DNA from 2 places in the Bacillus sp. P4_E1 genome. Region 1 is predicted to be linked to the other one. Evidence: a T-box and tRNA genes for the amino acid it is inferred to sense, from the RefSeq annotation. Region 1 holds a T-box; the other holds one or more tRNA genes.

Region 1 (8,869 bases):
TTACAAGTTGCTTCGCTACATCATAATCCCACTTATTTTCTAACGATGTTTGTAAAACCTCTATAGCTTCTTTATTCATCGCCGCATTCTCATAAAATATTGCGAAACGCTGCGCTGCCATACTATTTTTCGGATTTAACTTTAAGGAGATTTCAAATAAATCGATAACAACTGTAATCATTGAAATTTCCTTCGCACGATTTTTCATGCGATAAAATGCTCTTGTAAATATAGATTTTTTCGGTTGCTCATTTTGCTGTCTTTCTACTAATCTTTCGGCAACCGCAGTAGCTGCATACATAAACGCTGTACTTCTTTCTGCTTTTTTCACCTTTAACGTATGAAGTACGTCTCGTATTTGGGATAATTTTTTATGTTGCTCCATTGCTTTTACGTACACACCAAAAATACGTTCACTTTCCAAATCTTTATGCATTACTTTCAGCGCAACTTCGATTGCTTCTGCACTCTGCTTTTTAACTAGCATTTTCGCATAATGATATAGTACTTCCACATGCGCTTCATCTATTTTCATTGCGCATTCGATATATTCTTTTTCTTTATTTACCTCATTCATCGCACCATATACATATGCAATTGCATCTAAACGCCATATTTCTGGTACCTCTTCTGCTAATTGTTCTAGTTCAACTAGCAATTCTTCATGAAGATTCAAATCTACTGAAAGCTGTGCCAAATATTCCATATTAATTTGCAAAGGCTCTTCTTTCATTGCCTGGACCATATGACTTTGTTCTTTAGAACTATTTTCTTCTTTTTCATATATTTCTGCTAGTTGCACATGTACACCTGTGAAATTCTTATCCATTTCTAAACATGTTTCATACGCATGCTTTGCTTCTTGAAATTGCCCTAACGCCATGAATGTTTCACCGATTCGAAAATACGGCAATGAATCTTGTTTTTTCTTAAGTGCATCATTATACCGTTTTATCGCCTGATCATACTGTCCAATAGATTCATATAAAACACCAGCGTAACAACCGTATTCAATTACTTCCGTTTTCTCTTTTTCTAACGTTCTTAAAAACGCTATACCTCGTTGCACAAAAGCTGTGTCTTTTATTCGATTTACATACTCATCCAACACGCTCGCTATATTAGCGTATACGCTTCGTATACCGTTCTCTAATTTAGAAAGTGCAAGTTTTAACTCTTTTTCATCCTCACCTAATGCCATTTCAGCATCCCATAGCACCATACCAGCATTCATAAGGAAATCTTGATTGTCTTCAAATTGCTTATTAATACTGACAATATAGTTTTTTGCATCCTTATATTGTTCCTTTGCCATATAAACTTGAATTAAACCGAAATGAGAATATACATCTTCATTATTTTCTTCTAAAGAACGCTTATATATAGTTTCCGCTTCTTCAAGTTCATCATTTTGAAAATAAAAATCTCCTAAACGAACATATAAAGACGCCTGATCTTCACAATTTTGAATTCCTTGTAATAGAATTTCCTTCGTATTTTTCTCATCATCCAAATCCGATTCATAGATTTCCGAAAGCTTCGTATATAAATAGGCTGCTGTTTTATCTAATTGAATCGCCACTTTAAGTCCTTTTACCGCCAAATACACTTTCCCTAAATACTGAGCACATCTTGCACGTTCATACCATATGTGCGCTTCATATTTATATTCTTTTAATAAATCATTAAAGAATCCATATGCTTCTTCATATCGTTCTAAATCTATTAAAATTAAACCGTGATTTACAAGTGTAAACCTTTCCGGGCTACGTTCTATAGCTGTTAGAGAATATTCTAGCCCCTTTTCGGATTGATCCATATACATGTATGATAATGCTAAGAAACTCCACGCAACTGGTTGATCTGCATCCAATTGTAATGATGAACGAAAACTAGCAATCGATTCTGCATAATTATCTTGCTCAAAAGAGAAACGTCCATTTATAAAATGATACAACGCTTGATTGCTTTTCTTCTCCACACTTTGAAGCATCTGTCCTGCTTTTTCCATATCCTGCAGACGAATAAAACACTGTGCACTATGCAATTTCACAAAGTCAGAGCTCGGAAACTTTTTCATTAATTTTTCTATACAAAACTGAATAAAATCTTTATCTACTTCAGCATCTAAATGTTTAATCGTATATAACCAAGTGTTTGGATTTTCACTTGTTTCTTTTAAAAATAGTACTAACTTTTCAATCCCCTCTTTATCTTGCTCACCTAAATGATCTGTAAGAGAAAAGATTGTTTTATAATAAGTGTGTTCTTCCACATTTAAAAATGAAAGTTGTTCTATTCTATCTTTCGGTATAAACGTAATAGCTAAACAATCTGTATAACGATATTTTTCTTGCAACTTATCATATTCCACAAGAATCGGTTCCAAGAAATTCGGATCTTGAATATAAAAAGCTTGCAGTACATCGTCATAACCAGAAAGCACTTGTACATGGGAAGCGTGCTCAATATCTATACTTAATAAAACGGGAATACCTTGATTGAGTAATCTCTTATAATTTTCCTCATTCCCTTGAAAATAACGATATTCGTAACCTTGCTCTTCTATATATGTAACTGTATCTGAAAACTTAGAACCTGTTACATCAAAAATATGTTGTGCAATTTCATCTTGCGTACGTTTTTCTCCCCATACCCCTAACATCATTTCCAAACTTGTCGGAACGCAATAGTTATCCTTTTGTACAACCGGAACTATCGGTAAACGAACCTTTTTTCCATCAGGATTTTTTTCTATATGATGATATAGAGAATTTTTCAAACTCTTTTCACTTTTCAATAGTGCTTGCAAATCGTGAATATTATTCATTTTATAAAATGCTTCTGCACGTAAATGTATAAAATAAGTTGTATATGCATGATGCGGAAGCATATGATTAATTTTATCTATTACCGCTAACATTTCTTCATAGCGCTCTAAATCTAATAAATATTTTACTTTTTCAAAATAGAAATATGGTACTTGAGGAAACTTTGCAATCGCATCATTAATGAGTTGTAACGCTCGCTGCTGTTCACCTTTATATGCATATAATTGCGCCAATAAGTACGTAGCTAACTCTTCACAATCTTTATGCTGCTGACCGGATAAAAGTTGTTCCTCTGCCTTCTCCCACTCACCAGTCTGTATAAATAAGTAACCCCATTTATCAAAAACTGCACGTGTACTATACTTTTCCGCCTTTTGCATATAGGCATAGGCTTCTTCATTTCGCTTCATATCTAACAAACATCTAACTAACGTAAAGTATGCTTTCGTTAAAACCTCCGCATCAGTTTCTTCTTCATTTACCTTTTCCAAAGAATCTTTTAATAATTGTTCAGCATCAAGAATTTTACGTTCATCAATTAATTCATCACAATATAAAGAGAGCGTTCTCATATTTGGGAATTTTTTATAAGTATAACGAATTAAAAAGGAGCTATATTGATGCATCAAACCTTCATCAGCAAGACGAATTAATGTATCAAACTCCTTAGCTGACGAGACGTTAGAAAGCCATTTCTTCACGTATGATAACTTATTCGTTTCTTTTATATGCGCAATTTCATTATTTATCTCATGTAATCCATCTACGAATCTCTTTTCTTTCAAACAAATCTCTAATTGCTTAAAATCTAGCATGCATTCACCTCAAATTATTATTTATACTGCCATTTGCAAGCAGTATTCTAACCTACTTGCTTAGATTTTACACATCATATAGTATGCATTCAACTAAAACCTCATATAATGAACGATATTATTTAATATTATTCAAGTTTATAACTAAATATCTTAAAAACGATACTTTTTCTCGTTATTTTGTTTAATTTGATGAAATAACATATATTATTCGAAGATGGGTTTTATCTTCTTTTTTGAGGCTTCATTCAGTGGATGAAATTATATTAACGATTTGATAAGATATATCGATTTACCGAAAAATCTTGATAATAATGATAACCTTATTAGAAATATAGCAATTCTCCTTCTCTCTTACTTTTCTAATATGATATTTACTTCTTTATTTCACCAAATGTAATTTTCATATTCGGAGCATATACTAAAGATGCATGTATATGAAACATTCAAAAAATCGTAGTTCTGCTTCATATTGAGCGAGTGCATCAGCAAATGTTAAGCCCCGACTCATTAAACGGTCTATAAATTGTTGTTTTTCACCTGGATTACTAGCAATCCCCTCTTCTTTTAGAGAATTATATAATCCTTGCTTATCATTTTGATTTAAATTAGAATCTAAATAATTCACTTTATCACTTACTCTACATTCAATATTTTTAACACCTAATTCACTTAAATACATTGGTATTTTCATGCCAATATTGCCATCTCTACCACTTCTGTGTACATCTTCTTCAAATAACTTCTGCAAAACACCAAGCTGGATAATTTCCGATTGAATTAATCCGTCTAGCGTGTATGAGGACATATTAGAAATCCAATGTGGTTCAAAACAAATAACATGTCCGCCCTCCTTAATTGAATTTATCATTTTTTGCAACATCGTTTTGGGCGAATTCATATGTAATAAGAAAGCATGACTGACAGCTATATCATATTTATTTTCCAATTCAATTTCTGTAGCATCTCCTTCAATAAATTCTGATTCATATGGAAGCGAACGAAACAACTCTCTCGCTTCAGCTATTAATGCTTCCCCGCTATCAATACCTGTATACTTTGATCCATTTGGAAGTAACGGCAACAAAATTAATCCTAAGTAGCCATACCCACAACCGTAATCAACAATATGTACTGGCTCAGAAATCTTCCAAACTGTATTTACTAAAAAACTTAAATAATCATCGTTATAATATAAATCTCTCGTATTTCTTAAATACTCTAGCTTACTATTCCAATCATACTCTTCCAAGTACAACACCTCCTTTTATATACAAAACTAAAGTTCTCCATTCAATAAACGTATTCCTATGTTTCTAATATTTTTAGAGATTTTTAGTTCTAATTATTGCGTTAAATCGTACATGTTCTTTACTCTCCACCTATTTGACAAACTAATTTTTAAAAAAATAAAAAGGATTACATACCTGAAACGATATATAATCCTTTTCATAAAAAAGAAATACATAGAAGTTTAGATAGTACAATCACAATCTGAGCAATCGGTACAATCTATTACGTCACAATCTAAATTTCTCTTTTTTTTGCTTCTTTTTAAATAAAAATATAGTAGCACCATAAATAATAGGCAAATAACAAAAGCTATTGTTGCTTCTATATATTTTTCATGAATGATAAAACCAATTCCACTTCCACCTGATATAAAAATTAGAATTATGTAAATCCAAAACATGTAAGTAGCTACCTCCGTTGATATGTGGTTTAAGATGTAATCCATATAATACTAGCTGCAATAAATAATCCCATACCATTACCGCTTAATAAGCCAGTAGTTACTCTTAGCAAATTTGTGCTGCTTCGCCATTTCCACTTTTGGGTGAATCCATCAATTAATAATGGAATTTGAGCAAAAAAGGATAGCATTAATGAGAGACTAAACGAAGGTGTTATTAAAAAGTAAATTGGAAACATACATAAACCAATAAACATACCTGTGCATCGCGCACATAAAGGCATGTATTTTTGTAGTTTAAGAAAACTCCTTTCCGGTAGTCTATGACAAGGAATATTTAAAATAAAACTTCGAATCAATACGAACCATCCTCTCTACAAATATTTTAATTGATTTCGTAACAAAATTATAGAATTCTTACACTTCGTAGCGTATAACACTTTATAAATAAGAATTTATTTAAGAAAATACAAAAAGACAAATCAGGTTAATGACCGTCTGATTTGCCTTTTTGTTACAAAATTTTTATTTTACATCTCCTCAGGTGCCCCTACCCCAAGTAAACGTAATCCCTCTTTTAATACAACCGTCACAGCATAAGCTAATGCGAGTCTACTCTCTTTCTCTTCGTTCTCTTCTAATATACGAACATTTCCATAATATTTATTGAACGCTTGTGCTACATCTAATACGTATTTTGAAATAGTAGATGGCTCATTTTTGTTGAAGGCCGCTTCAATTACTTGCGGGAATTTATTAAGTAATTTTACGACACTCCAGCTATAATCGTCTTTTAATGCAAACGTACAAGTTTCAAATTCTACACTTTCTTTTCTTAAAATTGAACAAGCACGCGCATGTGTGTACTGCACATATGGTCCTGTTTCTCCTTCAAATTTCAACATATTTTCTAATGAGAATTCGATATTATGCATACGCTCATTTTTTAAATCGTGGAAGATAACTGCTCCAACACCGACTTGTTTTGCCACGTCTTCTTTTTGTTTTAAATTAGGATTTTTCTCTTCAATATTTTGTTCCGCAAGCGCAACAGCTTCTTCTAACACTTCTTCCAATAAAATAATTCTGCCCTTACGTGTCGACATTTTCTTACCATCTTTTAATATGAACCCGAACGGTACATGTTCCATACCATCGACCCAGTCATAACCAAGCTTTTTTAATACAGTGAAAAATTGATTGAAATGTAAGCTTTGTTCTGGGCCTACAACATATAACGCTTTATCAAATTCGTATGTGTTTTGACGATACAATGCCGCTGTTAAATCACGTGTTGCGTAAATGGTAGCACCATCTGATTTTCTAATTAAACATGGCGGCATACCTTCTTCTTCTAAATTAACGACTAATGCCCCTTCTGATTCTTCCAGTAAGTCGTACTCTTCTAACATCCCAATAAAGTCTTCCATTTTATCGTTATAGAAAGCTTCTCCTTGAAAGTTTGTAAATTCCACACCGAGAAGTTCATAAATACGAGAAAATTCTTTTAAAGACTCATGACGGAACCAATTCCAAAGTTCGACTGCTTCTTCATTTCCTTCTTCTAGTTTTTTAAACCATGAGCGTCCTTCTTCTTCTAGTTCTTTGTTCTCTTTTGCTTCTTCATGAAACTGAACATATAACTTAAATAACTCACGAATTGGATCCTCTTTAACAACTTCTTCATTTCCCCATTTTCTATATGCAGTAATTAACTTTCCAAACTGCGTGCCCCAATCGCCAATATAATTGATTCCGACAACTTCATACCCACATTTTTCGGCGATATGTTTCAGCGAATTACCAATCATTGTAGAACGTAAATGCCCCATTGAAAAAGGTTTCGCGATATTAGGAGAGGAATAATCGATAACTACCGTTTTTTCACATCCAAAGTGATTTTGACCGTACTCTTCTTTCTCCGCTAAAATCGTTTTTAATACTTTATCACTTACTGTTTCACGATTAAAAAATACATTTACATAAGGACCCACAGCCTCTACTTTCGTAAAGAACGGATCATTTAATTTCTCCGCCAATTCCTTCGCTATAATAGCTGGTGATTTTTTATATTGCTTCGCTAGTGAAAAGCATGGGAACGCTGCATCTCCGAATTCATTTTGTTTTGGTGTTTCGATTAAATCTAAAATTTGATTTTGTGTTAATTCATTTGTAAAAATATTCGATAAACTTTTCGCAAACTGCGTTTTATAATTCATACTATAACCTCCTTATTTTTTAAAACACAAAAAACTCGTCTCTAAAAAAGAGACGAGTTTTAACCCGTGGTACCACCCTTGTTGTTCATTTCGAACCACTTTCCCGTTTATAACGAGGACAGGGGGCCTCGGCTTACTCTACTATTCGTTCAAGAAGCGTCTCCGAAGTGCGCTTCATCTTTTTCTTCTGCACTAGGCTCACACCATCCCTAGCTCGCTTTCCTTCTGAAAAAGACTACTCTCTTCATCACAGACAGTATATTTAATTAATTATTGCTTATTATACATCTTTTCAAACAATTAGCAAGGGTCAATTACACCAAAGTGAAACTTAGCACTTTTTCTTTTGTATACGTGAAAATTATGTTTTTCAAATCTAGAACTACGAAAATGATCTTTCAGAACGACACGCTTTCTCGCCACACGCTTCGCTTCCGCAATTGTTTCGTCAGTAATATCATGATACAAAGCGAAGTGTTTTAATCCTTTAATTCCATCTGATTCTATGACAGTTTCTTCAAACATTGGATCAAGGTAAACAACGTCATAACTATTATCTTCACATTGTTTTAAAAATGCAAAATGCTCTGTTTGCTTTACATCGATTCTTTGCATTGCTTCATCGATTTCAGAAACGGATGAAGACCATGTTTGCAAGCCTTTTCCCATGATGTAAGACATATATTCGTTTCCTTCAAGCCCTGTTACTTTTCCACTTTCACCAACAACATAACTAGCTACAATACTATCTGATGCCATACCGAGCGTACAATCTAATACTGTCATTCCGCTCTCTAATTTAGCAGCTTGTATAAATGGATCATGTTCTCCGCGCATTAACCTTTTCACACGAAACATCGCTGAGTTTGGATGAAAGAAAAACGACTCTTCCGTACCTTTTGGATAAATGGCTAATCGATTTTTCCCTACGACAAGTACATCTTGTTCATACTGCTCATGCAGTTTATGTACTGGTATGTCATTACGTTTAACGAAAGAAAGATTTAATTCTGCTGCTACCTTGTTTGCATAATCTTTCATTTCTTTATTTGTTCTTCCTGCTGTTGTTACTATCATTTTTTCACCTCTATATAAAGAAAAGAGGGAGATTCACTCTCCCCCTACTTTAGCAATTCTTTTCGAAAGCTTGTTCTAAGTTTGTAATAATTTCGTCCATTGTTGCGCCTTCAATTTCATGACGGTGAATGAAGTGAACAACTTCTTTTCCTTTTAGTAATGCCATAGATGGTGAAGATGGAGGAATTTCTCCGAAGTATTCACGCATTTTTACAGTAGCATCTTTATCTTGAC
Region 2 (22,534 bases), on a different contig from region 1:
CGAAGGAGACGTCAGTTTTTATTACTGGTTTGCATACTCTGCGTATATGGTGAAGGAACAGCAAGTAGCTGAAAAAATGTGGCAACATGTTGTAGAATTGCATCCTGATAAAAAAGGAAAAGAACCGTGGAATGCACTGAATTTAGCAGATGAAGGACAAAATCTTTTATTTGAAGAGTTACGAAAATCATTTCAGCAAAGTACGACGCTAGAAGAGAAAATGCTAGCTTTATATTTAATGAATGAATTGTCAACACCAGAGAAGGTTGGATTCTTCTTTGATGTAACGCAAGCGAAAAATGGTGTTCCAATCGTATCGCAACTTGCAAAATATTTCTTTTTACTTAATAGTCATAAAAGCATCCCAGCTGATTTACAGCAATTTGAAAAGTGCGTACGAATCGCGGATGCATTATACAATTATACGAAAAAAGACGATGAATTAATCGAAGAGTGTTTGAATTTTTGGTTTTGCACGTTCATACGTTTATATACATCTGGAGCGACTTTTACAAATGTGTACGGTTGGTCAGCGGCAATTGAATACATTGTGCGCGGCGAACAAAGAAATAAGATGACACAGGCAGAGCTTGGTGATGTATATAATGTATCTGTAGCGACTGTACGAAAGTATGTGCAGGCTGTTAAGCGCACGCACACGTAGGGTAGGCAAATCATTGGGAAAAAAATGATGCTAACAGTATAATGAGGGTAACTTAATGTGTATGAATGGGAGTGAATAGTGTGTCAGAAGAAAAAATTTATGATGTCATTATTATTGGTGCAGGACCAGCTGGTATGACAGCTGCGGTATATACATCTCGTGCGAATTTAAGCACATTGATGCTTGAGCGTGGTATTCCAGGTGGACAAATGGCAAATACAGAAGATGTAGAGAACTATCCAGGTTATGAGTCTATTTTAGGACCAGACTTATCAAATAAAATGTTTGAGCATGCGAAGAAATTTGGTGCTGAATATGCATACGGTGATGTGAAAGCAATCATCGATGGTAAAGAGTACAAAACAATTATTGCTGGTAAAAAAGAATATAAAGCACGTGCAATTATCGTTTCAAGCGGTGCAGAGTATAAAAAAATTGGTGTGCCAGGTGAAACAGAACTTGGCGGCCGCGGTGTATCATATTGTGCAGTATGTGATGGTGCATTCTTTAAAGGGAAAGAACTTGTTGTTATTGGCGGCGGAGATTCTGCTGTTGAAGAGGGTGTGTTCTTAACACGCTTCGCATCAAAAGTAACGATCGTTCACCGTCGTGACACTCTTCGTGCACAGAAAATTTTACAAGATCGTGCTTTCCAAAATGAGAAAGTAGATTTCATTTGGAATCACACTATAAAAGAAATTAACGATGCAAATGGTAAAGTAGGAAGCGTAACACTTGTAGATGTAAACAGCGGAGAAGAACAAGAAGTTAAAACTGACGGCGTTTTCATATACATCGGTATGTTACCATTATCAAAACCGTTTGTTGAGCTAGGTATTACAAATGAAAATGGTTATGTTGAAACGAACGAGCGTATGGAAACGAAAGTTCCTGGTATTTTCGCAGCTGGTGATGTTCGTGAAAAAATGCTTCGTCAAATTGTAACGGCAACAGGCGATGGTAGTATTGCAGCGCAGAGTGCACAGCATTATATAGAAGAGTTAGTAGAGGAACTAAAGACTGTAACAGAAAAATAAGGTTATTTTTCCTTTTGAGAAGAAAGCTACCGATAGGTGGCTTTCTTTTTTTGTCCAAATGTCAAACTATTGTCAAAAACAATTAAGAATATAATGATTCTTATTGTTATACTAGAATTTACGGGAAAAATCATTATAAGAAATGAGGAATTTATTCAGTATGGAATGGCGTAATATATATCGTGGATTTTGTATGGGCGTTAGTGATTTAATTCCTGGTGTGAGCGGCGGAACAATCGCTGTTGTGTTGGGGATTTATGAACAATTGCTTGCAGCAATTAGCGGATTCTTTAGTCGTGAATGGAAAAAACATTTAGCGTTTTTAATCCCACTTGCAGCTGGTGTAGCGGCAGCTTTTCTAACGTTAAGTCACGTTATTAAATATTTATTAGCAAATCATTATGAACCGACTCAATTTTTCTTTCTCGGTTTAATTATTAGTATATTACCGATGTTAATGAGAGAAGCTGATGCAAAGGCAACGTTTAAAGGTAGTCATATTGTCTTATTAATAATTGCAGCAATTCTTGTTGCAATAACAGCATTCTTTAAACCAGATAAGGCAGCTGATCCGATTACGACGTTAACAATTTTAAATGCAATTGGTTTATTTTTCGCAGGATGGATGGCTAGTATGGCTATGCTTCTTCCTGGAATTAGTGGATCGTTTATTTTATTAATTATTGGTGTGTATCCAACAGCAATTAACGCTTTAACTACACTCAATTTACCGTTAATCGTGGTTATCGGTGCCGGCGTGATGGCCGGATTTGTTGTAAGTAGTAAAGGAATTAGTTATTTGTTAGATCGTTATAAAAGTATGACATTTGCGGCAATTATTGGGCTCGTTATCGGGTCGATTGTCATTGTATTCCCTGGCATTCCGACTGGTGGAATTTCAATTGTAAGTTCAATTATTACTTTTATTTTAGGATTTGCGGTTGTTACTTATTTCGGTAAGAAATAAGTGTTTTAATCCCCTTAACGATAAAAATCGTTAAGGGGATTTTTATGTGCTATTCATGGGAAGTAAGGTATTTTGATTGCTTGTTATAGAAAGAATTTTTACAATTGCTTAGCGAAAGGGGACTGGCACCTTCGTTGTAGCAAACTGTTTTTGATAGTATAATGAAATGAGTATGCAGTGAGAAATTTTGCTGCAAGTAGCTGAGGTGAAGAAACATGCAAAGAGTGACAAACTGTGTGTTAATTAGAGATAATGAAGTACTCTTACTCCAAAAACCTCGCCGGAATTGGTGGGTTGCACCGGGCGGGAAAATGGAGCGTGGTGAGACAGTAAGAGATACCGTTGTTCGCGAGTATCGTGAAGAAACAGGTATTTATTTAAAGAATCCAGCATTAAAAGGGGTCTTCACTTTTGTCATCCAAGAAGGTGATAAAGTTGTTTCTGAATGGATGATGTTCTCCTTTTTAGCAACAGATTTTGCAGGAGAAAACAAATTAGAGAGCGAAGAAGGCATCATTGGTTGGCATACATTTGATAAAATTGATGATTTAGCAATGGCACCAGGAGATTATCACATTATTGATTATTTAATTAAAGGGAATGGTATAATCTACGGTACATTTGTATATACCCCAGATTTTGAGTTGCTTTCATATCGATTAGATCCGAGTTAAACCTGCAAGGAGAGGATACGATGACAGAGAATAATGATATAAAAATGGTAATTATTACAGGGATGTCTGGAGCTGGAAAGACGGTAGCGTTACAAAGTTTCGAAGATTTAGGATATTTTTGTGTAGATAATTTACCACCGATGTTATTGCCGAAGTTTATTGAACTTATGGCAGATTCAAAAGGTAAAATGAATAAAGTGGCACTCGGTATTGATTTACGTGGCCGAGAGTTTTTTGAATATTTATGGGGAGCGCTTGATGATTTATCAGAACGTACATGGATTATTCCTCATATTTTATTTTTAGATGCGAAAGATAGCACACTTGTAACTCGTTATAAAGAAACGAGACGTTCGCATCCACTTGCGCCAACTGGCTTGCCGTTAAAGGGAATTGAAGCTGAGCGTGGTCTCTTAACTGATATGAAGGCACGAGCGAATATTGTGCTTGATACATCTGATTTGAAACCGAAAGAATTACGAGAAAAAATTGTTCACTTATTCTCAACAGAAACTGAGCAAGCATTTCGTGTAAATGTTATGTCATTTGGATTTAAGTACGGAATTCCAATTGATGCTGATTTAGTATTTGATGTTCGTTTTTTACCAAATCCATATTATATTCCACATATGAAGCCATTAACAGGACTGGATGAAGAAGTTTCGTCGTATGTGTTGAAATTTAATGAAACACATAAGTTTTTAGAGAAATTGACGGATCTTATCACTTTCATGCTGCCTCATTATAAAAGAGAAGGTAAGAGTCAACTTGTAATTGCGATTGGATGTACAGGTGGGCAACATCGTTCTGTTACGCTTACAGAGTACCTTGGGAAACATTTGAAACCAGAGTATAGCGTTCATGTATCTCATCGTGATGTGGAGAAGAGAAAGGGCCATTAAGGGATGAAAAAAGAGAGAAAACCTAAAATTGTTATCATGGGAGGTGGAACTGGACTTTCTGTTTTATTAAGGGGATTAAAACAATATCCTGTTGATATTACAGCAGTTGTAACAGTAGCCGACGATGGAGGCAGTTCAGGTAGACTACGTGATGAGCTAGAAATTCCACCTCCAGGTGATATTCGTAACGTACTTGTTGCGTTATCGGATGTAGAACCATTAGTGGAGGCTTTATTTCAGCACCGTTTTACAACTGGAGACGGACTGAAAGGGCATGCGTTAGGAAATTTACTATTGGCAGGTATGACTTCGATTACAGGAGACTTTTACCACGCGATTACGGAAACGAGTAAAGTATTAAATGTCAGAGGACGTGTATTACCAGCAGCGAATCAAAGTGCGGTACTTCATGCAGAATTAGAAGATGGAGAAATTGTAACAGGTGAATCAAAGATTCCTCATTTCGGGAAGAAGATTAATCGTGTCTTTTTAACTCCAGAAGATGTAGAACCGTTATGTGAAACGTTGACGGAAATTAAACGAGCTGATTTGCTTGTTTTCGGTCCAGGAAGTCTGTACACAAGTATATTACCGAATTTAGTTGTTAACAAAATTGGAGACGCTGTTCTTGCTGCAAAAGCGAAGAAGGTATATGTATGTAATGTTATGACGCAAGCGGGCGAAACGAAGGGTTATACTGCATTTGATCATGTGCAGGCGTTACATGATCATTTAGGTAAACCATTTATCGACACTGCGATTGTAAATAATCGTGATATTCCTCGTGAATTACGTAAGTTATATGAGGAAGAGATGTCGGAACCAGTTGCACTGGATACAAATCGTTTTGCTGAACATAATATCGAAATCATTCAAGATCGATTAGCGAAATATGATGATCGTGTTGTAAGACATGATACATTAAAGTTAGCTTCTATTTTATATTCATTGTTATAAATGTGCGTTGCCTCATTTGAGGTAACGCTCCTCATTCATATAGGACAAGATTTTTGTTCCAAAGTAATAGTATAAGGAGGTGTTGACTGTGTCATTTGCATCAGAAACAAAGAAAGAGTTGACCAACCTTGAAATGAAGGAATGCTGCGAGAAATCAGAATTATCGGCGTTGCTTCGAATGAACGGATCGCTTTCTTTTTCAAACCGTCGCCTATCTATCGATATTCAAACGGAAAATGCAGCAATTGCAAGAAGGATTTATACGCTTTTGAAAAAAGGATATGATGTGACGGTAGAATTACTTGTTCGTAAAAAAATGCGATTGAAGAAAAATAATGTATATATCGTGCGGCTTGTTGAGAAGTCTCGCGAAATATTAGCAGATCTTCACATTGTTCGAGATGACTTTTCGTTTATTCGAAATATATCGCAGGAATTAATCGAGAAGAAATGTTGTAAACGATCGTATTTACGCGGTGCATTTTTAGCAGGTGGTTCAGTAAATAACCCAGAAACATCATCTTATCATTTAGAGATCTTTTCGTTATATAAGGAACATAATGATTCTATATGTGAACTGATGAACGGATTTGATTTAAATAGTAAGACGTTGGAAAGAAGAAAAGGGTACATTACGTATTTGAAAGAAGCTGAAAAAATTACAGAGTTTTTAAATATTATAGGTGCTCATAATGCACTTTTAAGATTTGAAGATATTCGAATTGTTCGCGATATGCGTAATTCAGTAAATCGTTTAGTTAACTGCGAAACAGCTAATTTAAATAAAACAATTGGTGCAGCGCTAAGGCAAATTGAGAACATCCGCTATATTGATGAGACGGTGGGGCTTGATATTTTGCCAGATAAATTAAGAGAAATTGCACAGTTACGAAGAGATTATCAAGATGTAACATTGAAAGAGTTAGGTGAGATGGTATCCGGGGGGAAAATTAGTAAATCGGGTATTAATCATCGTTTGCGTAAAATCGATGAAATTGCAGAGAAATTACGCGCGGGGGAAACAGTAGCAAAAAAATAAAAGGTTAAAGGGGAAATGGAGCTGTGGTTCAAAAACTGGTTAAAGTGGCATTAAAAAACGGCTTACAAGCACGTCCGGCTGCGTTGTTTGTACAAGAGGCAAATCGCTTTCATGCGGATATCTTCATCGAGAAAGATGGAAAGACAGTGAATGCAAAGAGCATAATGGGGATTATGAGCTTAGCAATCGGAACTGGTAGCATGATTACAATCACAACAGAAGGTTCAGATGCAGAAGAGGCTTTGGAAGCATTAACTGCATATGTACAATAAAGGGTTATCGCGAATGTGCGATAGCTTTTTTTATTTTTCTGTTTGTGGGGTGCGTGGTTGGTGTGATAACGAATGATCGGTGGGTATATAGCTGGTTCGCGCTTGTCGGGAATGGTCGGTAAGTCGATAAGTTGTGTCGAAACGCCGATATAATTTGAGTTGTGGTCGATAAAATTGAAAAATCACCGATATATTGGATTAGATACTAGGTGGGGTATGTGATACCCTTGTACATAATAAAAAAAGCGCCCTGTAATAGGGCGCTTCCGCTTATAGATGTATCCAGCTCCAGCGGCTAGAATGGTCGGTGGCTTCGCTTCTTCCGTCGAGGTAAAAAGCACCTCTTTGTCAGAAGCTCCATCCCCCTCTCATTCTGAACGAGCCGCTTCCGCTTTTAAGTATATCCAGCTCCAGTGGCTAGAATCTCCGGTCGTTTCGCTTTTACATTCGAGGCAAAAAGCGCCTCGGATGTAAAAGCTCCAACGCCCTGCGATTCTGAACGAGCCACTTCCGCTTTTAAGTATTAACGATTTGTAAAGATCTTATCGATTAAGCCGTATTCTAGAGCTCTTTCTGCTGTCATGAAGTTGTCGCGGTCTGTGTCGCGTTGTAGAACTTCAAGTGGTTGACCTGTGCGGTCAGCAAGAATTTGGTTTAATTTTTCACGTAAGAATAGGATACGTTTTGCAGCGATTTCGATTTCAGTCGCTTGACCTTGTGCTCCGCCAAGTGGTTGGTGAATCATAACTTCACTGTTTGGAAGTGCGTAACGTTTTCCTTTTTCACCTGCTGCAAGTAAGAATGCACCCATAGATGCAGCCATACCGATACAGATTGTTGATACTTGTGGTTTAATAAACTGCATTGTATCGTAAATTGCCATACCAGCTGTGATAGAACCACCAGGGCTGTTGATGTAAATGTGAATATCTTTTTCTGGATCTTGAGATTCCAAGAATAAAAGCTGGGAAACGATTGAGTTTGCTACGTTGTCATCAATTGCGCTACCAAGCATAATGATGCGATCTTTTAATAGTCGAGAGTAAATATCGTAAGCGCGTTCTCCACGATTTGTTTGTTCAATTACTGTAGGAATTAAATTCATCTGTTATTTCCTCCTTTAAAAGCTTTCTTAGTCTTATAATACAATTATGGTCAATGAAGGTCAAACGAAACCACTTTAAATCAAAAAATATGTAGTTGTATCATGATTTATTCGCTATGTTTTTAAAATTCCCTGCTTATGTATCTTCAACATCATAACCGAATTACATAAATTTAAACGTGATTAATGGTGTGGGAAAGGCAAAAGAACGCCTTTTGTATAGAAGCGTTCTTTCATTTTTTATTCTTTTAACAGATAGGTTACTTTATTTAAGATTTTCTCGATTTGTTTTGCGTTTTTACTATACATATCACTCGCTGATTTTGATTTCGTTTCTAAAGAGAATAATTCAAGATCTGCATTGCATTTCTTTAAGGATGCCAATAGTAAAGGCTTGTTTTGAGGAGAAGGCATTTGGAGTTTATCATTATAGATGTCGATAGTAAGTTGTCCGTATGAATCAACTTGACCAAGAAAGACATTTTCAATGACAACACCGAGTTTTTCTAGCTCAGAATGTAACCAAGCGCGATTATGCCCGCTAGCAGAAAGAGGTTCATCTAATACATTTCCATCCATAATAACAGTTTGCGGTTCTTTTTCGTTTGGCACTTTTAAGCTGATATCTTTTGCTGTAAGTGGTTGGCGATCTTTCTTTAATAATACATTTAATTCACCGCTCGGTTCTAGTACAGCAAATTCAACATCAGCTACGCTGAACGCATTTTTTCCTCTGAGAAGCTCAAGTAATTCATCACTTGTATACTTTTCTTTCTTTAAATTATCTTCAAGTATTTTGCCATCTTTTATTAATACGGTAGATTTTCCTTCAAAAAAATCTCGAGCTGTTTTGTTCTTTAAAGAGAGGATTCCAGTGAAAAAAGGTACCACAGCGAAAATGAGTATCGCAAAGACGCCGTGGAAAAATTTTGAATCAAGCCCTGTAGATACTTGGGCAGCGATGTCACCGATTGTCATTCCGGCTATGTATTCAAAAAAGGAGAGCTGAGAGATTTGTCTTTTTCCTAACCATTTCGTAATAGCGAATAAAATAATTAATATGAATACAGAGCGAAGAATGACAAGTGTCCATTCCGGCAGGTGAGACATAGTCATTTCCTCCAGTCTACTTAAAACCCTTTATATTGAGGTTCTTCACGTTCTAATACTGAAACTCTATTCTGTAAATCGGTGATGATGCTGTCCATTTCTAACATACATTCATGAAATACACGTTTTGATTCCGCGTCCTGTGAATTTAGTGAAAGGGAGCTTAAACTTGCTTGAGCGCCCCTTACACTGGCAAGGCAGGTTTTAACGCTAGCGATAACTGTCATACGAACACCTTATCCTTTCGGTTTGAATAGCAATGCTCCAATGAAGCCGAAAATAATGGCAGCTGATACACCAGCACTCGTTACTTTAAACATGCCGGTAATAACGCCGACGATGCCATGTTTGGCTGCTTCCTCCATCGCGCCATGAACGAGGGCATTACCGAAACTTGTAATAGGTACAGTTGCCCCAGCGCCTGCAAAGTCGATTAATGGTTCATACAGATTGAATCCATCTAATATAGCTCCAGCAACAACGAGTGTTGCCATCGTATGAGCGGGGGTTAGTTTGCCGACATCAAACATAAGCTGTCCGATTACGCATATGAGTCCACCAATGACGAAAGCCCAGAAAAAAATCATTGCGTTGCACCTCCAAATTCAATCGAAACAGCGTGAGCGATGCACGGAATCGTTTCTTCTTGTTGGAATGTAAGTGGAGATAGTAAAGCGCCTGTCGCAACGACAAGTATTTTCTTGAATTCTCCTCTTTTCATTCGGTTTAATAAATGTCCGTATACGACTGTTGCTGAACAGCCGGGACCACTTCCACCAGCTATGACAGGTTGACCTTCTCTATAAATGATGATTCCGCAATCTTGAAATTGCTCGCTCTTTACCTTTGTTCCATGTTTATGTAGTAGGTCGTAAGCGATTTCGCGACCGACATGTCCAAGGTCACCTGTTACGATTAAGTCGTAATAAGAGGCGTCAATTTGTCGTTCGCGTAAATGAGCTTCAATCGTATCGACAGCAGCTGGCGCCATCGCACCACCCATATTAAAAGGATCTGTTAGTCCCATATCAATAACTCGTCCAATGGTGGCCGATGTTACTTGTGGACCATATCCAGTGTCGCTTAAAATAGCCGCGCCTGCACCGGTCACTGTCCACTGAGCCGTAGGAGGTTTTTGACCACCATATTCAGTTGGATAGCGGAATTGTTTTTCTACCGCAGCGTTATGACTTGATGCCCCAGTTAATAAATACTTTGCACCTTTTGCATTTACGATACTTGCGCCGAGTGCTAAGCCTTCCATAGAGGTAGAACAGGCGCCGAATAAACCGAGATAAGGTGTTCCGAGTGTGCGGCATGCAAAGCTCGTTGGAGTTATTTGGTTAATTAAATCCCCTGCGAGTACGAATTGAATATCGTCTTTACGGAGCTTTGCCTTTTCGGTAGCGCGGCTACAAGCTTCTTCAAATAAAATTTTATGCGCCTTTTCGTAAGAATCTTGTCCGAGCCATAAATCTTCATGCAGGGTATCGAAGTCTTCAGGAATTTTTCCATTTGCCTCAAATGGGCCACCGACTACACCTGTTGAGATGATAACTGGTTTGTTTTCGAATACCCATGTTCGGTGTCCTTGTAACATTTACAGCCCTCCCCATTGAAAGAGAATCGTTTTAATAAGAGCGATGACAAAAGCTGAAAATACGCCAAATAAGATGACCGATCCTGCTAGTTTAAACATGTTACCACCAACGCCGAGAACGAACCCTTCTGTACGGTGTTCAATACACGCGGCAATAACAGAGTTACCAAATCCAGTAACGGGAACTGCGGTACCAGCACCAGCAAATTGTCCGAGGCGATCGTAGACGCCAAATCCCGTCAGTAGCATGGAGATAAAAATAAGAGTTGCAACGGTAGGGTTCCCGGCAGATCTTTCAGTGAAATCAAAGTACGTAATATAAAAGGTGGAAATCAGTTGGCCTATTAGACAAATTAATCCCCCGACGAAAAAAGCTTTTATACAATTTTTTAAAACGGGGCGCTTCGGTTCGCGCTGTTGTTCGAATTTTTTATATTCTTGTTGTACAGGTGTTAAATTTTTATCTTTACTAGACATTTGAATCCTTCCTTCTCTTTTAGAAAGCTTAAATATTAGATCCCATTTCTGATTGAATGAGTTTTAACTGTTCTTTAATGCCATCCTTACTCACTTTCTTTTTCTTAATTTTGTTTTCAAGTTCTTCTATGAGCATAAAGATCTTTTTGTCTGTACTTACACGAATATCGAAAGTAGGGTTTTCATCACTTAGCTTCTTTTTTAATTTACTTCTTAAAGGCTTTAAACCAAATCTTTCGTGATGTTCAGGTTTAACGGCTATGTAAAGATCTAAATTTGTATTAACTGCGGTGGCTTCTGTAATTCCCTCTATAGTGAGAGCTTTTTTCTTAGCTTCTTGCGATATAGATTGATTAAAGGATTCTGTACTCATTTTTGTTAATTTAGGGCCCTTTTTCTCATCTGTTCGCTTAGCTTCTTCTTTCTTTACTTTTTTATCTAACGGGCTATTATCACATCCGGTAAGTGAACCGAATAGGAGCATAAATAACGCGGTTATGATTCCGAGTTTTCGCATTATAATCATTCCATTTCTATTGCATTATGTAATTTGAGAAAAAAGGATGATTGCATATCACCCTTTTTCTCAAATTGTGTACCATTAGATACAATGGCACCTTTGGTTATTGCTGTGTGTATTGTGGTTCTTCTTGCTGGACTTCTTCAACACGTGGGTTTAAAGAATCAATAATTGTTTGTGTTTGCTGCGCAGCTGTTTGGAAAAGTTGCTTTGCTTGTTGGTTATCCGTATCAAGAGCGAATCCCTCTAAGCTAGCTTGTGCACTTTTTAATCCAGAAACAGTTTGCTTTAGTTTTGTAATTACAGTCATTGAATGAAGCCCCCTTTGGAATATCAATTCAAAGATTATAATTTGTGGGTTTGGGTGAATTTATGATTGGAAAATTTAGGTTTTTGAAGTTGAAGCTTTGATTCAAGCGTCAATGAATTCTTTGTTATAGTGGCGCTTTATAAGATGGAAGAGGATGATATGTAATTCATGATGTAGGTATGTTACCTGTTGAAGATTAAAAAGTAACTGAAAATTACATGAGGCTAAATTTCTAATTATTCACAAAAAACACATCGATAAAATATATATATTTCTATTCTTGTAGTTATTTTCAATTTAAAATAAAATTTTCTTGTATAGTAAAAAAAAGATGTATCCAGTTTTAAAAAAATAATATCTTCATTATCTTATTCATTCAATCGAAGTCATTCACGAAAGAAGAACGTTATTAAATCAACGTTTCTTTTAATGCATAAAACATTTACGAATTGTTTTGTTCATCGAAAGTCTTGCGAATTCTTTTAAATCAACGTTTAGAAGAGAAAGTCGAAAGTAACAAAAGTCATTTATGTTGTATTCGTCATTCATCAAAATGAATACGCTATTCACCACAAGCCAACCCAAACGAAAATTTTCCGAACCCTCCAAGCCACCCCGCTGAGCCGTCGCAGGAGTCCCTTAGAGATAGTATTTGTGATTTTTAAATCAGGGGGTTGATCTCTCGCGAAGTCCTGACGTAGCCCAGCGAATTGTCTTTTACCCAATCCTCGCCGAGTTTCTACTATCAAAGAAAATAACGTTTCTAATGCGATTGGGCAGCCGTTATCGGAACTTACCCCCGACAGTGTGTTAAAATTAATCGAAGCGGAAAACGAGGATCTCCAATTGACTGGACGTGTGATCGGTTGGACAGTTTAAGAGGGTTGTATAAAAAGGGAGATGGCGCAAAGATGGTGAGATCAAAAGAGAATGATTTAACGGAGAAATTGGCAGAAGGTCACCGAGAATATGGTGACGGCAACTTTACAGTACAGAACATAGGTGATGAAACTAACCCGAATTGGACTGTCGTAAAAAATGTGAGGAAGGGATCGGCAGGCATTCGTGAAGGGGAAGATATATTTAGCCTGCGATCAAAATATATAAAATAGTGCGGAGATGGGCGGGCATCACTTCGCCTGTCTTTTTTTTATAGACTATATGCGAAAAGTGCGATGCCGAGAGATGTAATTCTAGACGATTAGATTTAATATGATGAAGTTATGAGCCTATATGCGTTCTATTTCGATTTAAGTAGATTAAGGGGGAATGAAAGAAGGAAAACTGCGCGCTAAAGCTAGTGTAGAAGAGGTTTTTATGCTTGCGTATTAGGTTAGCGTCAGGATATAATATCCATATGTAAAGAAGCGAACGTCTACGTGTTGGTGTTCGTATCCTACGTTTAACTTTCGGTAAGAACAAATCGGAAGAAGACGGAAGCAAACCGTTGATATTATCATAATCTCATGCGCCCATAGCTCAGTCGGATAGAGCGGTGGTTTCCGGTACCACGTCTGCCGGGGGTTCGAATCCCTCTGGGCGCGTTATGTATTGTTGTTGTGATGTGTTCTATTTAAAAGTATTGAGTAAATAGCACATAATAGCGTGAAGAACGTGTTGAAAATTAATAGCAAATCTAAAAAAACCCCTTGTATGTGATTAGAAATAATCGTGTATAGGGGGTTTTTCGTTATGAAAAGAATTAAAGAGTGAAATGCAATTCAAATCAGAACAGATTTTAGCACTAAAAGAAATTGTAACGAGATATATTGCACAAGCGTATTGTTAAGTTGCTGAACGAAGATATGACACGTAAGATAGTAGTGATTCACAAAGCAATAGGGGCAGGCTAGCCGTCTTTGCCAGTAAGCTGAAGTTTAATAAAAGTGATCATCTTTCGTTGGCATTATCGGACTTTCTTGACCGTTATGAAGGAGAAGAAGAATGAAAAAAGGTTCTCGCAAGCTATTTGAAATAAAATCGTTTCTTACATGTATTGAAGAAGAGGAGTGCGGAGAAAAGGTCTATTATGTAACGATGGAACATCACAACAGTAGTGTGACTCGTCACAAGATAACGAAAGATGATGCATTCGAAATGTTAGTTGCGTATGCAAAAGGAATACCTGAAATCATGGAGGTCTTCATGGAAGATGAAAATTTCAATGAAGTTTATAAGATAACGGCATCGCTAGGTATTTATTGCAGTTAAGTAAAAAGTACATGTCATAAATGTTGTTCACTTGTACGAATAGACCCTGGAAAAAGAACTCAGAGGTAATCCAAGTCACAATTCGAAAATTACACAAAGCAGATAAACAAGAAAGTATCTTTATAGCAAATCGCAACGCTGTGAATTTGGTGCGTGTGGTACTCGTAGAGGATACGAACGGAATTAATCTATCAAATGAAAATGCGACAATGGTGAAGAAACGTGTAATATTCGATATGTACTCGCCATTGTAAAAAAGGTCTGAACTTACAAGTATAAGTTCAGACCTTTTTTTATTATCACTTGTTATATCTGATAATAAGATTTACTATTAGTATGTGGTAATAATTTTTATGCGTTATTATTTTCTTTCAATATTATTCAAATTTCGGTTGTAAGATCTAAATCTCATTAATACATATAAATTAATAATATTTTGGAATGGGTGTCTGCGTGAGGATTCTCCTTTTACCAAACTTATTGTACAATAGAAACAAGGGGGAGATTAGTTTGAAGGCAAGTCTTTTACAAGAACAAAGCTTACGTTTGGCAATGACACAAGAGTTAAGGCAAGCGATTACAATGCTCCAGTATAATGTACAAGAATTATCGGAGTTTTTGTATGAGCAATCGTTAGAGAATCCCCTTATTGAGTTAGGTGGTTTTGAGAGGGAGAAGAAAAAGAGCTCTAACACAAGTAAAAGTACCCGCAAACAAGTCGAGAATCAAATGGAAATCTACAGTGTGGATTCTACAACGATTCAGCAACATTTATTAAATCAACTACAGTATTATAAAATAGATGAAGAAGAGCGAAAAGCAGCTTCTTTCATTATTATGAACATGGATGGAAATGGCTATTTACAAGAAACAAATGAAGAGTTATCAGAGCTTCTTTCTGCGCCAATTGATGTAGTGGACTGTTCCGTGGAGCTTGTTCAATCGTTAGAGCCAGCAGGGGTAGGTGCGCGTAATATTCAGGAATGTCTATCAATCCAATTGAAGCGCTTACAAAGAAGGAATGGGTTAGCGGAAGAAATTATAGATGATCATTTTAATTATTTCGTTAAGAAAGATTGGCGAAAGCTCGTACAAGTGTTGAAGTGTACCAACGAGGAATTACAGGATGCGGTGAACTGTATTACATCATTGCAGCCGAAACCAGGTCTTGCATTTTCTTCTGATAAACCACTTTATATTGTGCCTGATATGGCGGTAAAAAAAGATGGCGATCATCTCGTTTTACAGATGAATGAGAGAAATATGCCAAGAATTGAAATTCACTCTGAGTATAGTGCGTTACTAAATAATAGTGAAAGTGAAGTGGCTTCTTACGTATCGGAGAAGTATCAGCATGTGCAATGGATTATGCGCAGTTTGAAACAGAGAAAACAAACACTCTTACAAGTGATGAATATTATTATGGAAAAACAGCATGATTTCTTCTGGGGAGGTCCAGAGTATTTAAAACCACTTGCATTAAAAGAGGTGGCGGAAGAGTTAGGTGTGCATGAGTCTACAATTAGTCGTGCAACGCGTAATAAATATGTGCAAACGCCGTACGGTTTATTTGAGATGAAATCATTCTTTAGTAATTCTATTTCTACGACGGAAGATGAGGCGGTTTCTACAAAGCGTGTGAAACAATTCATTCAAACGCTTGTTGGAGCAGAAAATAAGAAAAAGCCACTTTCGGATCAAAAGATTTCAAAATTATTAGAAGAAGAGCATGAAATCGTTATTTCTCGAAGAACGGTTGCGAAGTATAGAGAACAAATGCATATTCCTGCTTCGTCTCTAAGAAAAACAATTGGATAGGTGAAGAAGATGAAGGTTGTACTATATACAAAAAAAGATTGTGGTCTTTGCGTGAAGGCGAAACAAGTTTTAAAAGAAGTACAATATGAATATTCTTTTCAAATTGAGGAAATAGATATATATGAAGATAATGACCTTTTAGAGAAATACCATCTAATGATTCCTGTTGTAGAAATAGGCGGAAGACAAGTGGAATATGGTAACATTCACAAAGGTGTCATAATAAACTATATAAAGAATGCAGTTAAGAGTTGAATAAGTTTCTGTCTCCTGTTACAATAATACACGTAGCAGGGATTATTTTTTTAACCTAAGTGGGACACAAAATGTCACTACGGGACATAAAGTGACCACGAAGGGGAATGAACCGATGCAGTGAGGAGAAAAGATATGCGCTCATGGATTCAGAACACAAAAAAATTATTACCTGATCTGCTACCTGTTATGCAAACGAGAATGCAAGTGCTTCAGTACATTAGGCTTATGCAGCCGATTGGAAGAAGAAACTTATCTGCAAGTCTCGGTATGACAGAACGAGTATTGCGAAGTGAAGTTCAAGTTTTGAAAGAACAAAACTTAGTTCACGTCGCTTCTTCTGGAATGACTTTGACAGAAGAAGGAACAGCTTTAGTTCTTGCTTTGGAAGACTTTATGAAAGAAATTTCCGGGTTAAAGGTTTTAGAAAAACAACTTAAGGAAACATTAGACTTGGATGAAGTTTTCGTTGTCCCTGGTGATAGTGATGAATCACCTTGGGTCAAACTGGAGATGGGCCGTGCTTGTGTGACTTGTATAAAAGACCGTCTGACAGTGAATAATATCGTTGCTGTGGCTGGAGGAACTACGCTAGCTGCTGCTGCGGACATGATGCAACTTGATTGCAAAGATTTACATATGCTATTTGTCCCAGCACGTGGTGGAATTGGAGAAGGTGTCGAGTTAGAAGCCAATACCATTTGCGCCAAAATGGCACAAAATACGATGAGTAATTATCGCTTATTGTATGTTCCGGATCACGTTAGTAGCGAAGCATATGCGTCTATTGTAACAGAGCCCTCCGTGAAAGAAGTTCTTGAGTTGATTCGATCTTCCAATATCGTCATTCATGGAATTGGTGATGCGTTAACAATGGCACGTCGCAGAAATACTTCAGAAGCAGATTGGTTAAAGATTCAGGCAAGCGAAGCAGTTGGCGAAGCTTTCGGTTACTACTTTAATGAACAAGGAAATGTTGTTCATAAAGTAAGAACAGTTGGTATGCAACTTGAAGATTTACAACATGTATCTCACGTTGTCGCAGTCGCTGGAGGTTCTTCAAAAGCAAAAGCAATACAGGCTGTAATAAAGCAAGGGCACACTTCAATTCTAATTACAGATGAAGGTGCAGCAAAACAATTAACAAAGGGTATTACCCTTTAATATAATCCCCCAAGGAGGAAATTTAAATGACTAAAATTGGTATTAATGGATTTGGACGTATCGGACGTAACGTATTCCGCGCAGCTCTTAACAACTCTGAGGTAGAAGTAGTAGCAATCAACGACTTAACAGATGCTAAAACATTAGCTCACCTTTTAAAATATGATACAGTTCACGGAACTTTAAATGCAGAAGTATCTGCTAACGAAAACAGCATCGTTGTTAACGGTAAAGAAATTAAAGTTATCGCTGAGCGTGACCCAGCTCAATTACCATGGAGCGACTACGGAGTAGAAGTAGTAGTAGAATCTACTGGCCGTTTCACTAAAAAATCAGACGCTGAGAAACACTTAGGTGGATCAGTTAAGAAAGTTATCATCTCAGCTCCAGCTTCTGACGAAGATATCACTGTAGTTATGGGTGTTAACCACGAACAATACGATGCAGCTAACCACAACGTAGTATCTAATGCTTCTTGTACTACAAACTGTCTAGCTCCATTCGCTAAAGTATTAAACGAAAAATTCGGCGTAAAACGCGGAATGATGACAACAATTCACTCTTACACTAACGACCAACAAATCTTAGACTTACCACACAAAGATTTACGTCGTGCTCGTGCAGCAGCTGAAAACATGATCCCAACATCTACTGGTGCTGCTAAAGCTGTAGCATTAGTATTACCAGAACTTAAAGGTAAATTAAACGGCGGCGCTGTACGTGTTCCAACTGCTAACGTTTCTCTTGTTGACTTAGTTGTTGAACTTGACAAAGAAGTAACAGTTGAAGATGTAAACGCAGCATTCAAAGCAGCTTCTGAAGGCGAATTAAAAGGTATCCTTGGATACAGCGAAGAGCCATTAGTATCTATCGACTATAACGGATGTACAGCTTCTTCTACAATCGATGCATTATCTACAATGGTAATGGAAGGTAACATGGTTAAAGTACTTTCTTGGTACGATAACGAAACTGGTTACTCTAACCGCGTAGTAGACCTAGCTGCATACATGACTTCTAAAGGTCTTTAATTCTTAAGTATATAAGCAATCAATGACAAAACGAGGGAGAGGGTTTGTTCCCTCTCTCTCTTCTTTCGTTTTAGAAGCAAATGTGTTAAGCTTTTGAATGGGTTTTGTCAATCCTAACTAGTAGTCGGAGGGAAATCCAATGAACAAAAAATCAATTCGTGACGTAGATTTAAAAGGTAAGCGTGTATTTTGCCGCGTTGATTTCAACGTACCTATGAAAGAAGGCAAAATTACAGATGAAACTCGTATCCGTGCAGCTCTTCCTACAATTCAATATTTAATAGAGCAAGGTGCGAAAGTAATTTTAGCAAGTCATTTAGGCCGTCCAAAAGGTCAAGCAGTAGAAGAATTACGTCTTACTCCAGTAGCAGCACGTTTAGGCGAGCTTCTTGGTAAAGATGTTAAAAAAGCGGACGAAGCATTCGGACCAGTTGCACAAGAAATGGTTGCAGCAATGAACGAAGGCGACGTATTAGTTCTTGAAAACGTACGTTTCTATGCGGGCGAAGAAAAGAACGATGCAGAACTTGCGAAAGAATTTGCAGCTCTTGCTGATATCTTCGTAAACGATGCATTCGGTGCAGCTCACCGTGCTCATGCTTCTACAGCAGGAATCGCAGACTACCTACCAGCAGTATCTGGTTTATTAATGGAAAAAGAGTTAGATGTATTAGGTAAAGCACTTTCTAACCCAGAACGTCCATTCACAGCTATCATCGGTGGTGCGAAAGTAAAAGATAAAATCGGTGTAATTCGTCATCTATTAGACAAAGTAGATAACTTAATCATCGGTGGCGGACTTGCTTACACATTCGTTAAAGCATTAGGTCATGAAATTGGTCTATCTCTATGTGAAAACGACAAAATTGAACTAGCTAAAGAATTTATGCAACTTGCAAAAGAAAAAGGCGTAAACTTCTATATGCCAGTTGATGTTGTAATCACAGAGGAATTCTCTGAAACTGCAACAACTCAAATCGTTGGTATCGACTCTATCCCTTCTACATGGGAAGGCGTGGACATCGGTCCTAAAACACGTGAAATTTATGCAGATGTAATTAAAAACTCTAAGCTTGTTGTATGGAATGGACCAATGGGTGTATTCGAAATGACTCCATTCGCAGAAGGTACAAAAGCAGTAGGGCAAGCATTAGCAGATGCAGAAGATACATACTCTGTTATCGGCGGTGGTGACTCTGCAGCAGCTGTTGAAAAATTCGGTATGGCTGATAAAATGAGCCACATTTCTACTGGCGGCGGTGCGTCATTAGAATTCATGGAAGGTAAAGAGCTTCCAGGTGTAGTTTGTCTTAACGACAAATAAGTAGCAGCCAAAGAAAAAGGACGGTGCAAAGCATGCGTAAACCAATTATCGCAGGTAACTGGAAAATGAATAAAACTCTAGCTGAAGCAGTTAGCTTCGTAGAGGAAGTTAAAGGTCAAATCCCAGCAGCTTCAGCTGTTGATGCAGTAGTTTGCTCTCCAGCTCTATTCTTAGAGCGCTTAGTAGCTAAGGCTGAAGGAACTGACTTACAAGTAGGTGCACAAAACATGCACTTCGAAAAAAATGGTGCATTCACTGGCGAAATTAGCCCAGTAGCACTTAGCGACTTAAAAGTAGGCTACGTAGTACTTGGCCACTCTGAGCGTCGTGAAATGTTTGCTGAAACAGACGAATCAGTAAACAAAAAGACTCTTGCAGCATTTGAACATGGTTTAACACCAATCGTTTGTTGTGGTGAGACTTTAGAAGAGCGCGAAAGCGGAAAAACATTTGATCTAGTAGCAGGTCAAGTAACAAAAGCACTTGCAGGTTTAACAGAAGAGCAAGTTAAAGTAACTGTTATCGCTTATGAGCCAATCTGGGCTATCGGTACAGGTAAATCTTCTTCTTCTGCAGATGCAAATGAAGTATGTGCGCACATCCGTAAAGTTGTTGCAGAAGCTGTTTCTCCAGAAGCTGCAGAAGCTGTTCGTATTCAATACGGCGGTAGCGTAAAACCAGAAAACATTAAAGAGTATATGGCACAATCTGACATCGACGGCGCTTTAGTTGGCGGTGCTAGCTTAGAGCCTGCTTCGTTCTTAGGTCTTCTGGGGGCGGTAAAATGAGAAAGCCAACAGCTTTAATCATTCTTGATGGTTTCGGACTACGTGAAGAAACTTACGGGAATGCTGTAGCACAAGCTAAGAAACCTAATTTTGATGGTTACTGGAACAAATTCCCTCACACAACGCTTACAGCTTCTGGTGAGGAAGTAGGTCTTCCAGCAGGTCAAATGGGTAACTCAGAGGTTGGTCACTTAAATATCGGTGCTGGCCGCATCGTATATCAAAGCTTAACACGCGTAAACGTTGCAATTCGTGAAGGTGAGTTCGATCAGAACGAAACTTTCCAAAATGCAATTAAAAGCGTGAAAGAAAAAGGTACTGCTCTTCATTTATTCGGTTTACTTTCTGATGGTGGTGTGCACAGTCACATGAACCATATGTTTGCTCTTCTTCGCTTAGCAGCAAAAGAAGGCGTGGAGAAAGTATATATCCATGCATTCTTAGATGGCCGCGATGTTGGACCACAAACAGCAAAAGGTTATATCGATGCAACAAATGAAGTAATTAAAGAAACAGGAGTAGGACAATTCGCGACTATCTCTGGTCGTTATTACTCCATGGACCGTGACAAGCGCTGGGATCGCGTAGAAAAATGTTACCGTGCTATGGTGAATGGTGAAGGCCCTACTTATAAATCAGCAGAAGAGTGTGTAGAAGACTCTTATGCAAATGGTATTCATGATGAATTCGTATTGCCATCTGTAATTGTTAACGAAGATGACACGCCAGTTGCAACAATCAATAATGATGATGCAGTTATCTTCTATAACTTCCGTCCAGACCGTGCAATTCAAATTGCTCGTGTATTTACAAACGAAGACTTCCGTGAGTTCGATCGTGGTGAAAAAGTACCTCACATTCCTGAGTTCGTTTGTATGACACATTTCAGTGAAACTGTAGATGGTTACGTGGCATTCAAGCCAATGAACCTTGATAACACATTAGGTGAAGTTGTTGCGCAAGCGGGATTAAAGCAACTTCGCATCGCGGAAACTGAAAAGTATCCGCACGTTACATTCTTCTTTAGCGGTGGTCGTGAGGCTGAATTCCCAGGAGAAGAGCGTATTTTAATTAACTCACCGAAGGTTGCAACATATGACTTGAAACCTGAAATGAGCATTTATGAAGTAACGGACGCTTTAGTAAATGACATCGAAAATGATAAACATGATGTTATCATTCTTAACTTTGCAAACTGTGATATGGTTGGCCATTCTGGGATGATGGAACCAACAATTAAAGCAGTAGAAGCAACTGACGAATGTTTAGGAAAAGTTGTAGAAGCGATTCTTGCAAAAGATGGTGTAGCACTTATTACTGCTGACCATGGTAATGCCGATCAGGAGTTAACTGCTGAAGGTGGACCAATGACAGCTCATACAACTAACCCGGTTCCTTTCATCGTTACAAAAAATGATGTAGAGCTTCGTGAAGGTGGTATTTTAGGAGATATCGCCCCAACAATGCTTACACTTTTAAATGTGGAACAACCGAAAGAAATGACAGGTAAAACAATTATTAAATAATTTGCTTATATAAAAAGGAGAGAATTTATTATGTCAACAATTATTGATGTTTATGCTCGCGAAGTCCTTGACTCTCGTGGTAACCCAACTGTAGAAGTAGAAGTTTACACAGAAAGCGGCGCATTCGGACGCGCTATCGTACCAAGTGGTGCATCTACTGGTGAGCACGAAGCAGTAGAATTACGTGACGGTGACAAATCTCGTTACCTTGGTAAAGGTGTTCTTAACGCAGTAAACAACGTTAACGAAGCAATTGCTCCAGAAATCGTTGGTTTCGACGTAACTGACCAAGCTGGTATCGACCGTGCTATGATCGAATTAGATGGCACTCCAAACAAAGGTAAACTAGGCGCTAACGCTATCCTTGGTGTATCTATGGCAGTAGCTCACGCAGCAGCTGACTTCGTAGGTCTTCCATTATACCGTTACCTTGGTGGATTCAATGCAAAACAATTACCAACTCCAATGATGAACATCATCAACGGTGGTTCTCACGCTGATAACAACGTTGACTTCCAAGAGTTCATGATCTTACCAGTTGGTGCTCCAACATTCAAAGAATCAATCCGTATGGGTGCTGAAGTATTCCATGCACTTAAAGCTGTATTACATGACAAAGGTCTTAACACTGCAGTAGGTGACGAAGGTGGATTCGCTCCAAACCTTGGTTCTAACCGTGAAGCATTAGAAGTCATCATCGAAGCTATCGAAAAAGCTGGTTACAAAGCTGGCGAGAACGTATTCTTAGGAATGGACGTTGCTTCTTCTGAGTTCTACAACAAA

What was found. A T-box is a leader RNA that pairs with one kind of tRNA and senses whether it is charged. The one in region 1 lies ahead of argS (arginine--tRNA ligase), so its partner is inferred to be a tRNA-Arg.
Region 2: it has a tRNA-Arg gene. The T-box ahead of argS (arginine--tRNA ligase) is inferred to sense a tRNA for this amino acid. The anticodon was not compared.

The regions. Positions count from the first base shown of each region.
Region 1 is NZ_JBFUIV010000016.1:50,193-59,061, reverse strand. It holds gene AC1DS7_RS20790 (tetratricopeptide repeat protein) at 1-3,646, opposite strand, end outside; partial or broken gene AC1DS7_RS20785 (class I SAM-dependent methyltransferase) at 4,021-4,898, opposite strand; gene AC1DS7_RS20780 (hypothetical protein) at 5,121-5,339, opposite strand; gene AC1DS7_RS20775 (DUF2085 domain-containing protein) at 5,369-5,698, opposite strand; gene argS (arginine--tRNA ligase) at 5,870-7,558, opposite strand; T-box leader at 7,604-7,818, opposite strand; gene AC1DS7_RS20765 (class I SAM-dependent methyltransferase) at 7,859-8,635, opposite strand; gene AC1DS7_RS20760 (BrxA/BrxB family bacilliredoxin) at 8,685-8,869, opposite strand, start outside.
Region 2 is NZ_JBFUIV010000002.1:390,313-412,846, forward strand. It holds gene AC1DS7_RS04055 (tetratricopeptide repeat protein) at 1-664, shown strand, start outside; gene trxB (thioredoxin-disulfide reductase) at 745-1,701, shown strand; gene AC1DS7_RS04065 (DUF368 domain-containing protein) at 1,862-2,668, shown strand; gene AC1DS7_RS04070 (NUDIX hydrolase) at 2,884-3,342, shown strand; gene rapZ (RNase adapter RapZ) at 3,363-4,244, shown strand; gene AC1DS7_RS04080 (gluconeogenesis factor YvcK family protein) at 4,248-5,201, shown strand; gene whiA (DNA-binding protein WhiA) at 5,290-6,240, shown strand; gene AC1DS7_RS04090 (HPr family phosphocarrier protein) at 6,264-6,512, shown strand; gene clpP (ATP-dependent Clp endopeptidase proteolytic subunit ClpP) at 7,036-7,617, opposite strand; gene AC1DS7_RS04100 (DUF421 domain-containing protein) at 7,858-8,727, opposite strand; gene AC1DS7_RS04105 (DUF1657 domain-containing protein) at 8,748-8,954, opposite strand; gene spoVAE (stage V sporulation protein AE) at 8,964-9,314, opposite strand; gene spoVAD (stage V sporulation protein AD) at 9,311-10,327, opposite strand; gene spoVAC (stage V sporulation protein AC) at 10,328-10,804, opposite strand; gene AC1DS7_RS04125 (YhcN/YlaJ family sporulation lipoprotein) at 10,833-11,321, opposite strand; gene AC1DS7_RS04130 (DUF1657 domain-containing protein) at 11,428-11,634, opposite strand; gene AC1DS7_RS04135 (hypothetical protein) at 12,546-12,746, shown strand; tRNA gene AC1DS7_RS04140 (tRNA-Arg) at 13,103-13,178, shown strand; gene AC1DS7_RS04145 (hypothetical protein) at 13,579-13,845, shown strand; gene rpoN (RNA polymerase factor sigma-54) at 14,356-15,663, shown strand; gene AC1DS7_RS04155 (glutaredoxin family protein) at 15,673-15,918, shown strand; gene cggR (gapA transcriptional regulator CggR) at 16,054-17,082, shown strand; gene gap (type I glyceraldehyde-3-phosphate dehydrogenase) at 17,109-18,113, shown strand; gene AC1DS7_RS04170 (phosphoglycerate kinase) at 18,253-19,437, shown strand; gene tpiA (triose-phosphate isomerase) at 19,470-20,225, shown strand; gene gpmI (2,3-bisphosphoglycerate-independent phosphoglycerate mutase) at 20,222-21,751, shown strand; gene eno (phosphopyruvate hydratase) at 21,782-22,534, shown strand, end outside.